DNA from 3 places in the Streptomyces sp. NPDC047130 genome. Region 3 is predicted to be linked to each of the others. Evidence: riboswitches for the same ligand, from Rfam matches in the RefSeq annotation. Region 3 holds a riboswitch; each other region holds the start of a gene.
What was found. Region 3 has a riboswitch for cyclic di-AMP ahead of ABZ836_RS00285 (transglycosylase SLT domain-containing protein). Riboswitches for the same ligand answer to the same signal wherever they lie in the genome.

Region 1 (3,179 bases), on a different contig from region 3:
GTAGCGGTCGGCGATGGCCCGGACGTGCCCGTTGTACGTGGCGATCTTGCCTCGGAGGTGCCTGAGCACCGGGACGCCGCGGGTGTCGAAGCCGGTCGCGACCAGGACGGTGCCGGCCGCCGAGGCGAGTTCGGCGACGGCCTTCTCGAAGCGCTCGGCGACCTCGTCGGGGTCGGTGCCGGGGCGCAGGATGTCGTTGCCTCCGGCGCAGATGGACACCAGGTCGGGGGCGAGCCCGCGGACCTGGGGGATCTGGTCGGCCATGACCTGGTCGAGCAGCTTCCCGCGCACGGCGAGGTTGGTGTAGTCGAACTCGCCCTCCGGACGGAGGTCGGCGAGGAGCACCGCGAGGCGGTCGGCCCAGCCGACGAACGTCCCGTCCGGTCCGGGATCACCGACGCCCTCGGTGAAGCTGTCCCCGACGGCCACGTACGACCCGATCGACCCCATCACTGTTCTGCTGTCATTCTTCGAATCGTCTGCCACATCGAGGCATCCTCCACCTTCGGATGTGAGCTACGCGACCGTAGGGAGGGGTTGACGGGCGGTGAGATAGGCCACTCGTCAACTCTTTCCCAACAGCGGAATAAACGTGGGCCGTTGCGACAGGGGCCGGACGCGGACCGTCGGGCGTCCTCGCCGGGACGCGGCGAGGGCCGTGCCCCCCGGTCGGGGGGGCACGGCCCTCGTTCGCGCGCAACCGCGAGGCCCTCGGGGGGTCAGCCCAGGCTGACGCCGTGCGAGCGGAGGTACTCGACCGGGTCCACGTCGGAGCCGTAGTCGGGCGAGGTGCGGATCTCGAAGTGCAGGTGCGGGCCGGTGACGTTGCCGGTGGCGCCGGACAGGCCGATCTGCTGGCCGACGGTCACGGTCTGTCCGGCGGAGACGGACAGCTGCGACAGGTGGGCGTACTGGGAGTACATGCCGTCCTGGTGCTGGATGACGACCTGGTTGCCGTAGGCGCCGCCGTTGCCGGCGGAGACCACGGTTCCGGCGGCGACGGACTTCAGCGGGGTGCCGGTGGGCAGCGCGAAGTCGACGCCGGTGTGGTAGCCGCTGGACCACATGCTGCCCGCGGTGCGGTAGGCGGTGCCGAGGGCGGCGTCCGCGGGGGCGGTGTAGCCGGCGGCGTTCGCGGCGTCGGCGACGGTCGTCTTCGGCGCGGCGGTCCCGGGGGCGGCGGCCTTGGCCTTGGCGGGCTGGGTGGCGGCCTTCTTGCCGAGCTCCAGCTTGGTGCCGGGCTTGATCAGGCGGGGGTTGTCGCCGACCACGTCACGGTTGATCTTGTACAGCTGCTTCCAGCCGCCGGAGACCTTCTTCTTCTCCGCGATCTTCGACAGCGAGTCGCCCTTCTTGACCGTGTAGGTCTCGGCGGCCGTCTTCTTCGCGGCGACCGGCAGGCTCTGGGCGGCCTGCTCCGGGGCGGCGGCGTGGGCGCCGGTGGCGCCGAACAGGGGCAGGCCGAGGGCCACGGCGCCGGTGCCGGCGACGGCGATGGAGCGGGTGAGGCGCTGGACGCCGGTGGGACGGCGGTGCTTGTGACGCTTCGCGGGCATGACGTTGTCCTCTCCGTCGCCTGCGAGGTGAGCTGTCGGGTGCGGGCTGGAGATGCCCGGCCGCGCTGGGCGCGGCTTTACCCCTAGCCCGTTCCGGAGACCGGAACAGGCGCGTACCTGTGGGTCCCCCGCTCCTGCCGTACTCGGGTTACTCGGGTGAGTGTGAGGGATCCGGTCGGCGGCAGGATTCGGCGTCCGCCCGGATCGGATCGTGAACGTATGCGACCGGCACGCAAGCGGACAAGCGCGGGATTTCCACGAACGTGCATTCTTTGTGATCGCTTGAGGGCAAAACGGTCACACAGAGTCGCCACGGGGACCACATCTCCCGCCGCGGGCACGGGAGTTGCACCTCGGACCCCGACGACGCTCGGTCACCGGTATGAGGCTGCTCACGCGCCGGTCCGCCCACACTCCGCCTCCTCGGGGCAAGTTGACCCATAAGCGGACAAGTACTCCTTGGTGCGTTATGTCCGTGATGCGACTTTTGCACCCACCGGTTCGCGCGACGTCCGGGCGACGGCACCCTCCTGGTCCCGCGGAGCCGTGTCGTATCGTCAGGACGCACCCGTCGGTTGCCGCGGCCGACGGGGCCAAGTGGGAGGAGCCACCCGTGACGCAGCAGGTCCCGTCGACCGAGCCCCAGCTCGCCGGAGTGCGGAACTTCCGGGATGTGGGCGGCATGCCCACCACGGACGGCCGCAAGGTGAGGAACGGCGTGCTGTTCCGCAGCGGCCACCTGGCGAGCGCCACCGCCGAGGACGCCGCGTTCCTCGCCTCCCTGAACCTGCACACGGTCTTCGACTTCCGCAACGACGCCGACCGGCGCCTGGAGGGCCCCGACGTCACGCTGCCGGGGGTCCGCGAGGTCCGGCTGCCGCTGTCCGACCCCGCCGACGGCGCCGAGTTCTGGAAGCGGGTCCGCCGCGGCGGCGTCGACGAGCTGCGCCCCCTGCTGGGCGACGGCCGGGCGGAGCAGCGCATGATCGCCTCCTACCGGGCGACCATCCTCACCCGTACCGACGAGCACTCCCGGGTGCTGCGCTCCCTCGCCGAGGACAGCATGCCGGCGCTGATGCACTGCTCGGCCGGCAAGGACCGGGCGGGCCTGTCGATCGCGATCACGCTGCTGGCCGTGGGCGTGGAGCGGGACGCCGTCACGGAGGACTACCTGAAGTCGGGGGCCAAGCACCGGCGCTACAAGCTGCACCGGGGCGGCGAGTCCTCGGACCCGTACACGCCGGAGATCACCGAACTGCTGAGCCCGCTGTTCGACGCCCGGCAGGAGTACCTGGGGGCGGCCTTCGAGACCATCGAGGAGACCTGGGGCGGCGTCGACGCCTACCTCACGGAGGGTCTCGGGGTCACGCCGGAGCTGCGGGCGCGGCTGCGCGAGCGGCTGCTCGACTGACCGCGCGGAGGGGCGGGCCCGGCCGCCCCGCCCCTCCCCCGCTCAGTTGGCGCGGGCGCCCGCCTCGAAGAGCAGCCAGATGAAGCCGGCGAAGAGGTGGCCCGCCACGATGTAGACGAAGAGGCGGATCCACAGGGCGCGGGGGAGCTTGTCCTCGATGTTCTTCACGACGTCCCTCCGGACGGGGTCGGGTGGCCCGCGGTCGCCTCGGG
Region 2 (3,179 bases), on a different contig from region 3:
CGGCCTTGATGGTGGCGGCCGACAGGCCCCGGTACCGCGGGTGCTGGCTGACCTTGGTGGCGACGACCACCTCGGAGCGGTTGCCCCGGGCCTTGAGCCACCGGCCGATGACGGTCTCCGACTCGCCGCCCTCGTTGCCCTCGACCCAGGCGGAGTAGGAGTCGGCGGTGTCGACGAAGTTGCCGCCGGCCTCGGTGTACGCGTCGAGGACGGCGAAGGACTCCCGTTCGTCGGCGGTCCAGCCGAAGACGTTGCCGCCGAGGGCGAGCGGGAAGACCTCGAGTCCGGACGAGCCCAGCTTGCGCAGTTCAGTCATGTCCGTGGACAACGCGACCGCCCGGCAGGTCATTCCGGCACTTCGGCACTCCGGCGCTTCGGCGCTCGGACACACCGTCAGGACACCGCCGGGCGGGCGCGGGAGGTCAGAGGTTGACGCCCCTGTCGGCCAGCCAGGCCCTCGGGTCCACGCCGTCCCCGCCGCCGGGGTGCACCTCGAGGTGCAGGTGCGGGCCGGTGACGTTGCCGGTCGCGCCCACGCGGCCGATGACGTCACCGGTGGTGACCTTCTGGCCGACGCTCACATTGATCGAGGACTGGTGGCAGTACCAGATCTCCGTGCCGTCCTCGAGGGTGAGGACGGTCCGGTACCCGTACGAGCCGGACCAGCCGGCCTCGGTGACGGTGCCCGAGTGGACGGCCTTCAGCAGGGTGCCGGTGGGGGCCGCCAGGTCGAGGCCGGTGTGGTAGCCGGACGACCACATGGAGCCGGCCTGCATGTAGGTGGAGGTGACCGTGTAGGACGCGGCCGGCGCGACGTAGCTGGCGGCCAGCTTGGCGAGGCGCTCGGCCTCGGCCTTGGCCTTCGCCTCCTGCTCGGCCTTCTCGGCGGCGGCCTCGCGGGCCTTGGCCTCGGCCTTCTCCTTGGCGGCCTTCTCGGCGGCGGCGCGGGTGGCGGCCTCCTGGGCCTCCTGCTCGGCCTGCGCGTCGGCCTCCTCCTGCTGCTGGGCGGCCTGGGCCATGATGCGGGCGCGCAGGGCCTCGCCGGCGTCGCCGGAGGACGCGCTCTCGGCGGGGGCGACGCCCATCTCACCGAGGACGCTGGGCGCGTCGTCGGCCGCGGTTTCGGCCTCGGACCCGCCGGGAAGCAGGGAGGTGACCGGGTCGAGCGACGGCATGTTCGGCATGGTGATCTGCACGGGCGCCTTGCCGGGGGCGGCGGTGGCCATGCCGCCCGCACCGACGGCGGCGATCACGCCCACGCCGAGAACGGTCGAACTCCGTGCGAGACCGCGCTGCTTGGCCACCCGGTGGCGGCCTCTCTGGACGGTTCCCTCGCTGGGGTTCCACTCCTCGTGGGAAGCCTCGCCGGCGAAGCCGGTGGCGGGGCCGTACGCGTCGGCAGCTTCACGCTGGCTCGGCACGAAAAGCAGATCAGGGGCAGGTCGGTTCGACGCCACGGGGGCGTGCTCCTTTCCTTCCGTCTCGCCTACCGGGTTAGCTGACGGGTTCGGAGCGGGAAGGTCTCCTACGCGCGTATACAGAGATACGCCCGATTCACCCCGGAAAGTGGTTCCCCGGTTCCCTCGCGGGATTCGGCAGAGCGCACGGAGCCGTCGCTGGTGACGGCTGGGACAGCCGCGCGCTGCGTTATCGAACGTTAATATAAGCGGTGGCTCAATTCCAAGCCGTTCCTTCACATCCCCCGACGCTTTGGCCCGAACCTATGGATGTGCATCTGGGCGAAACGGACATGGTCTCGGTCACATGTCACCGACCGGATTGGCTTGATCACCACGCGCCCCCACGTCCTCGACGGCGCCCCTCCGGTCCCTGATCCGGCCCGCTCCGGCCCGCTCCGGCCCGTCCCCGCCCGGCCCGTCCCCGCCCGCTCCGGCGGTCCCGGCCGGTCAGCCGCAGCGCACCGCGAGCAGCGCCATGTCGTCCTCCACGCCGCCTCCCGCGTGCAGGGCCACGTCCTCGGACAGGAAGCCCAGCAGCTCCTCCGGTTCGCCGAACACCCTGCCGTCCAGGCGCTCGACGGGGTCGTAGAACACGCCGTGCGCGTCCCGGGCCTCGGTCAGGCCGTCGGTGTAGAAGAGGACGACGCTGCCCGGGCGCACCTCGACCGGGGGCCCCGACCGGGCGGGGCCGACCATCTCGCCGAGGGCGAGCGGTCCGCCGTGCTCCCCCACCTCGAGGTACCGCGGCCGCGCCCCGGGCTCCAGCAGCAGCGGCGGCGGATGGCCGTGGTTGACCAGCTGCACCGTCCGGCCGTCCCGGGAGAACTGGGCGAACACCGCCGTGACGAAGCCCTCGGCCTTCTCCAGCTCCACCGCCCGGCGCTCCCGCTCCCGCACCACCGCCTGGTCCATCCTGCGGCCGCACTCCTCGATGGTGGCGGCCCGCTCCGCGACCTCGCGGAAGACGCCGACCACCACCGCCACGGCCGTGACGGCGGTCATCCCCTTGCCCCGCACGTCGCCCAGCATCATCCGCACGCCGTAGGGGGTGTCCTGCACGGCGTAGAGGTCCCCGCCGATTCTCGCCTCCTGCTGGGCGGCCTCGTACAGGGAGGCGACGCGCAGCGCGCCGAGCCGCGTCTGCGGCTGCGGCATCACCGCCCGCTGCGCGGCCTCGGCCATCTCCCGGGCGGTGGCGAGCCGTACGTCCCCCCGCCGGACCACGGTGTTCACCACGCCGGCCAGCGCGGCGACGATGACGACGGTGAACAGCTCGGTGGCGAACTGGGCCGCCGAGAGCGCGTCGCGGAACAGCAGCACCGCCACCGTGCACCCCACCGACAGCAGCCCGATCACCGCGGTGGCGCGGAGCGTGTAGAGGGGAGCGGCGATCAGCGGCGCGGCGGCGAAGAACGGCACGGGAGTCACGTCCGGCGGCGTGACCCGGTCGTAGACCAGGCCGAACAGCAGCGTCAGGCACGGCAGCACGCGCAGGACCATCCGCGCGTAGTGCACCCACCGCCGGTGGCGTCCGACGGCGGGGGGTTCGACCGCCGGGTCCACCGGTCCACCTCGCCGCAGCATGCCCTCCATGGTTCCGCTCCCGGCCGGAACCGGCGACCGGTGGGCCCCGCCCGGCTGAAGCGGCGCCCGGCCGCCCCGCGGAAGGGGCCCCACGGACCGGCCGCCCTGCAGACGCAAACACTCAGGGCCGGAATC
Region 3 (3,179 bases):
TGGACGCCTGATCGCTCAGATGAGATGACCAACGCCCTATTGCACACATCACGGTGAGCTGTCAACCCGTCACAGGGGCGTGCCGGAGGATCCGTATTCTCTGTTCATGCCCGCACCCGCCGCCTATGCGCCCCCCTCCCGTGCGCTCCCCGCGTACGCGCTCGTCGCCACCGATCTGGACGGCACGCTCCTGCGTGACGACGACACCGTCTCACCCCGCACCCGCGCCGCACTGGGGTGCGCGGCCAGGGCGGGGGCCCGCCATCTGGTGGTGACCGGCCGCCCCGCGCCGCGGGTCCGCGGCCTGCTCGCCGGGATCGGCGGCGGCTTCGCGGTGTGCGGCCAGGGCGCGCAGCTCTACGACGCCGACCGGGACCGCCTGGTGTGGTCGATGACCCTGGACCGGGAGCTGGCGGAGACCGCGCTCGGCAAGATCGAGGCCGAGGTGGGCCAGGTGTACGCGGCCGTCGACCAGGACGGCGTCCGGGGGCTCACGCTGATCGAGCCCGGCTACCGGATGGCGCGGCCCACGCTGCCCTCGGTGCGGGTCGGCCGGCGCGACGACCTGTGGGAGCGGCCCATCACCAAGGTGCTGCTGTCCCATCCCCGGCTGTCCGACGACGAGCTGACCGCGGTGGCCGCCGCCGCGGTGGGCTCGCTGGCCACGGTGACGATGTCCGGCCCCGGCACCGTGGAGCTGCAGCCGCACGGCGTCACCAAGGCGACCGGCCTGGCCATGGCCGCGTCCCGGCTGGGCCTCGGCCCGGAGGACGCCATCGCCTTCGGCGACATGCCCAACGACGTGCCCATGTTCAGATGGGCGGCCCACGGCGTCGCCATGGCCAACGCGCACGCCGAGCTGAAGGCGGTGGCCGACGAGGTCACCACCACCAACGAGGACGACGGCGTGGCCGTCGTCCTCGAGCGGTTGTTCCCGTCCCCGTGCGCCACGGGCGACGGGGCCGGTCAGTAGGGACCGTTGACGTTGTCGATCGAGCCGTAGCGGTCGGCCGCGTAGTTGCAGGCGGCGACGATGTTGGCGACCGGGTCGAACGGCGAGGGCTCGGTGCCCTCGACGTGGTACGCGTCGAAGGTGGGGTCGATCACCTGCAGCAGGCCCTTGGAGGGGATGCCGTTGATCGCGTTGATGTCCCAGTCGTTGATGGCCAGCGGGTTGCCCGAGGACTCGCGCATCACGTTGCGGTGGATGCCCTCGTAGGTGCCCGGGATGTCGTGCTTCGCCATGACGGCGAGGGCCTCGCGGATCCATCCGTCGAGGTTGTCCTGGGTGGCGGCCAGGTGGGTGACCTTGTTGCCCGGGGCGACGGCCACCGCACCCTGGGCGACCTGCGCCTGGGCGGCCTGCGTCTGGGCGGCCGGGGCCTCGGCGGCCCAGGCGCCGGTGGCGCCCACGACCGGGGCGGCGACGACGGCCGCGGCGACGGCCAGGGCCGAGGCGGTACGGGTGAGACGGGACATTGCGCTCTTCCTTTCCGGCGCCTGCGAGGTGAGCTGTCGGGTTCGGGCCAGAAAGGCTGCCCGGCCGATCGCCCTGGCGGGCGACGGGCTTCACCCCGAGCCGTCCGGAGCGCGCTCCGGTCCGGCGGTGTACCTGGGTCCCCCGCTCCTGCCGTGCGTGGAATGGATCGGTGAGGGCCGGACGGCGGCAGGACTCGGCGTTCCACCCGGCTGGCGCGAAACGTATGTGAGAGCGGATGTCCGAAACAAGTACGAACTCTGGCGATCAAGCCCCTTGATCATGGTTACGGGTGATTTGCCCCTCGCCCGCCCGCACCGGGCCACCCCAACCGGCCTCCGCGAGGCGCGAGTTCGAGCCGCCGGGGTCATTCCCTCGACCACTCGGGCCTGTGGCTCATGTCACGGATCGGCCATTGGCGGGCCAAAAGCCGTTAAGAGGAAAGACCCTGCACAACCCTGCTAAACCGGACAGGGGTGTCTCCGGCCATCTGGCGGGTGGGGGCTGTCGGTGATCGAAAGCCGACCGGATACGCTGAGTGGGGTGATGGCAATGACCTATCGACAATCCGTGTAATCGTCAGCACACACCAGCAGACAGGAGACCCCTCGTGACCGTGGTCGGGCCGTTCGGGCTGAGGGTTCGGGACCAGGCGCTGGAGGCCGCAGTCCAGGCCGGGATGGCGGCCGTCGAGGAAGGTCTGCTCGAAGCCACCAAGAGCGAGGTCCCGTTCATCACCGAGGCCGCGCAGCACCTGGTGAAGGCGGGCGGCAAGCGGTTCCGTCCGCTGCTCGTGATGCTCGCCGCGCAGTTCGGGGACCCGGACGCCCCGGGAATCGTCCCCTCGGCAGTGGTCGTCGAGCTCACCCACCTCGCCACCCTCTACCACGACGACGTCATGGACGAGGCCGAGGTGCGCCGCGGGGTGCCCAGCGCCAACAGCCGCTGGGGCAACTCGGTCGCGGTCCTCACCGGCGACTTCCTGTTCGCGCGGGCCTCGCACATCCTGGCCGACCTGGGGCCGGAGGCCGTGCGGGTGCAGGCCGAGGCGTTCGAGCGCCTGGTCACCGGCCAGATCCTGGAGACCGCCGGCCCGGCCGAGGGGCGCTCCCCCATCGACCACTACCTCGACGTGCTGGCCGGCAAGACCGGCTCGCTGGTCGCGGTCGCCTGCCGCTTCGGCGCGCTGATGTCGGGCGCCGACCACCAGGTCGTGGACGTGCTCACCCAGTACGGCGAGCGGCTCGGCGTGGCGTTCCAGCTCGCCGACGACGTCCTGGACATCGCCTCGGAGTCCTCGGACTCCGGCAAGACCCCCGGCACCGACCTCCGCGAGGGCATCGCCACACTGCCGGTGCTGCGCCTGCGCGAGCGGGTGGCGCGGCTGGGGCTGGCGGAGGACGTCGAGCTGTGCGAGCTGCTGGACTCCGACCTGACGGACGAGGCGCGACTCGCGGACGCGGTCGCGCGGCTGCGGGCCCACCCGGCGCTGGAGGAGGCGCGGGCGGACACCGTGCGGTACGCCCAGGAGGCCCGGGCGGCGCTGACCCCGCTGCCGGAGTGCGAGGCGCGGACGGCGCTGGTGCACCTGTGCGACGCGGTCGTGCACCGGGCGGGCTGACCCCGCCGGGGCGCGCCGCGGCCCCGGCCGCCTCCGCACGCCGAAGGCGGCCTTCCCGCGCCCGAAGCGCCCTCCGTACGC

Region 1: another riboswitch for cyclic di-AMP. It lies ahead of ABZ836_RS16730 (LysM peptidoglycan-binding domain-containing M23 family metallopeptidase); the one in region 3 lies ahead of ABZ836_RS00285 (transglycosylase SLT domain-containing protein).
Region 2: another riboswitch for cyclic di-AMP. It lies ahead of ABZ836_RS26805 (M23 family metallopeptidase); the one in region 3 lies ahead of ABZ836_RS00285 (transglycosylase SLT domain-containing protein).

What each region holds. Positions count from the first base shown of each region.
Region 1 is NZ_JBEYUK010000012.1:66,012-69,190, reverse strand. It holds gene ABZ836_RS16735 (SGNH/GDSL hydrolase family protein) at 1-450, opposite strand, end outside; gene ABZ836_RS16730 (LysM peptidoglycan-binding domain-containing M23 family metallopeptidase) at 720-1,556, opposite strand; cyclic di-AMP (ydaO/yuaA leader) riboswitch at 1,561-1,715, opposite strand; gene ABZ836_RS16725 (tyrosine-protein phosphatase) at 2,170-2,967, shown strand; gene ABZ836_RS16720 (DUF6126 family protein) at 3,010-3,135, opposite strand; gene ABZ836_RS16715 (XRE family transcriptional regulator) at 3,132-3,179, opposite strand, start outside.
Region 2 is NZ_JBEYUK010000030.1:61,652-64,830, reverse strand. It holds gene ABZ836_RS26810 (aldo/keto reductase) at 1-316, opposite strand, end outside; gene ABZ836_RS26805 (M23 family metallopeptidase) at 423-1,457, opposite strand; cyclic di-AMP (ydaO/yuaA leader) riboswitch at 1,469-1,608, opposite strand; gene ABZ836_RS26800 (PP2C family protein-serine/threonine phosphatase) at 1,908-3,044, opposite strand.
Region 3 is NZ_JBEYUK010000001.1:64,569-67,747, reverse strand. It holds gene recQ (DNA helicase RecQ) at 1-11, shown strand, start outside; gene ABZ836_RS00290 (HAD family hydrolase) at 107-973, shown strand; gene ABZ836_RS00285 (transglycosylase SLT domain-containing protein) at 967-1,479, opposite strand; cyclic di-AMP (ydaO/yuaA leader) riboswitch at 1,485-1,662, opposite strand; gene ABZ836_RS00280 (polyprenyl synthetase family protein) at 2,088-3,098, shown strand.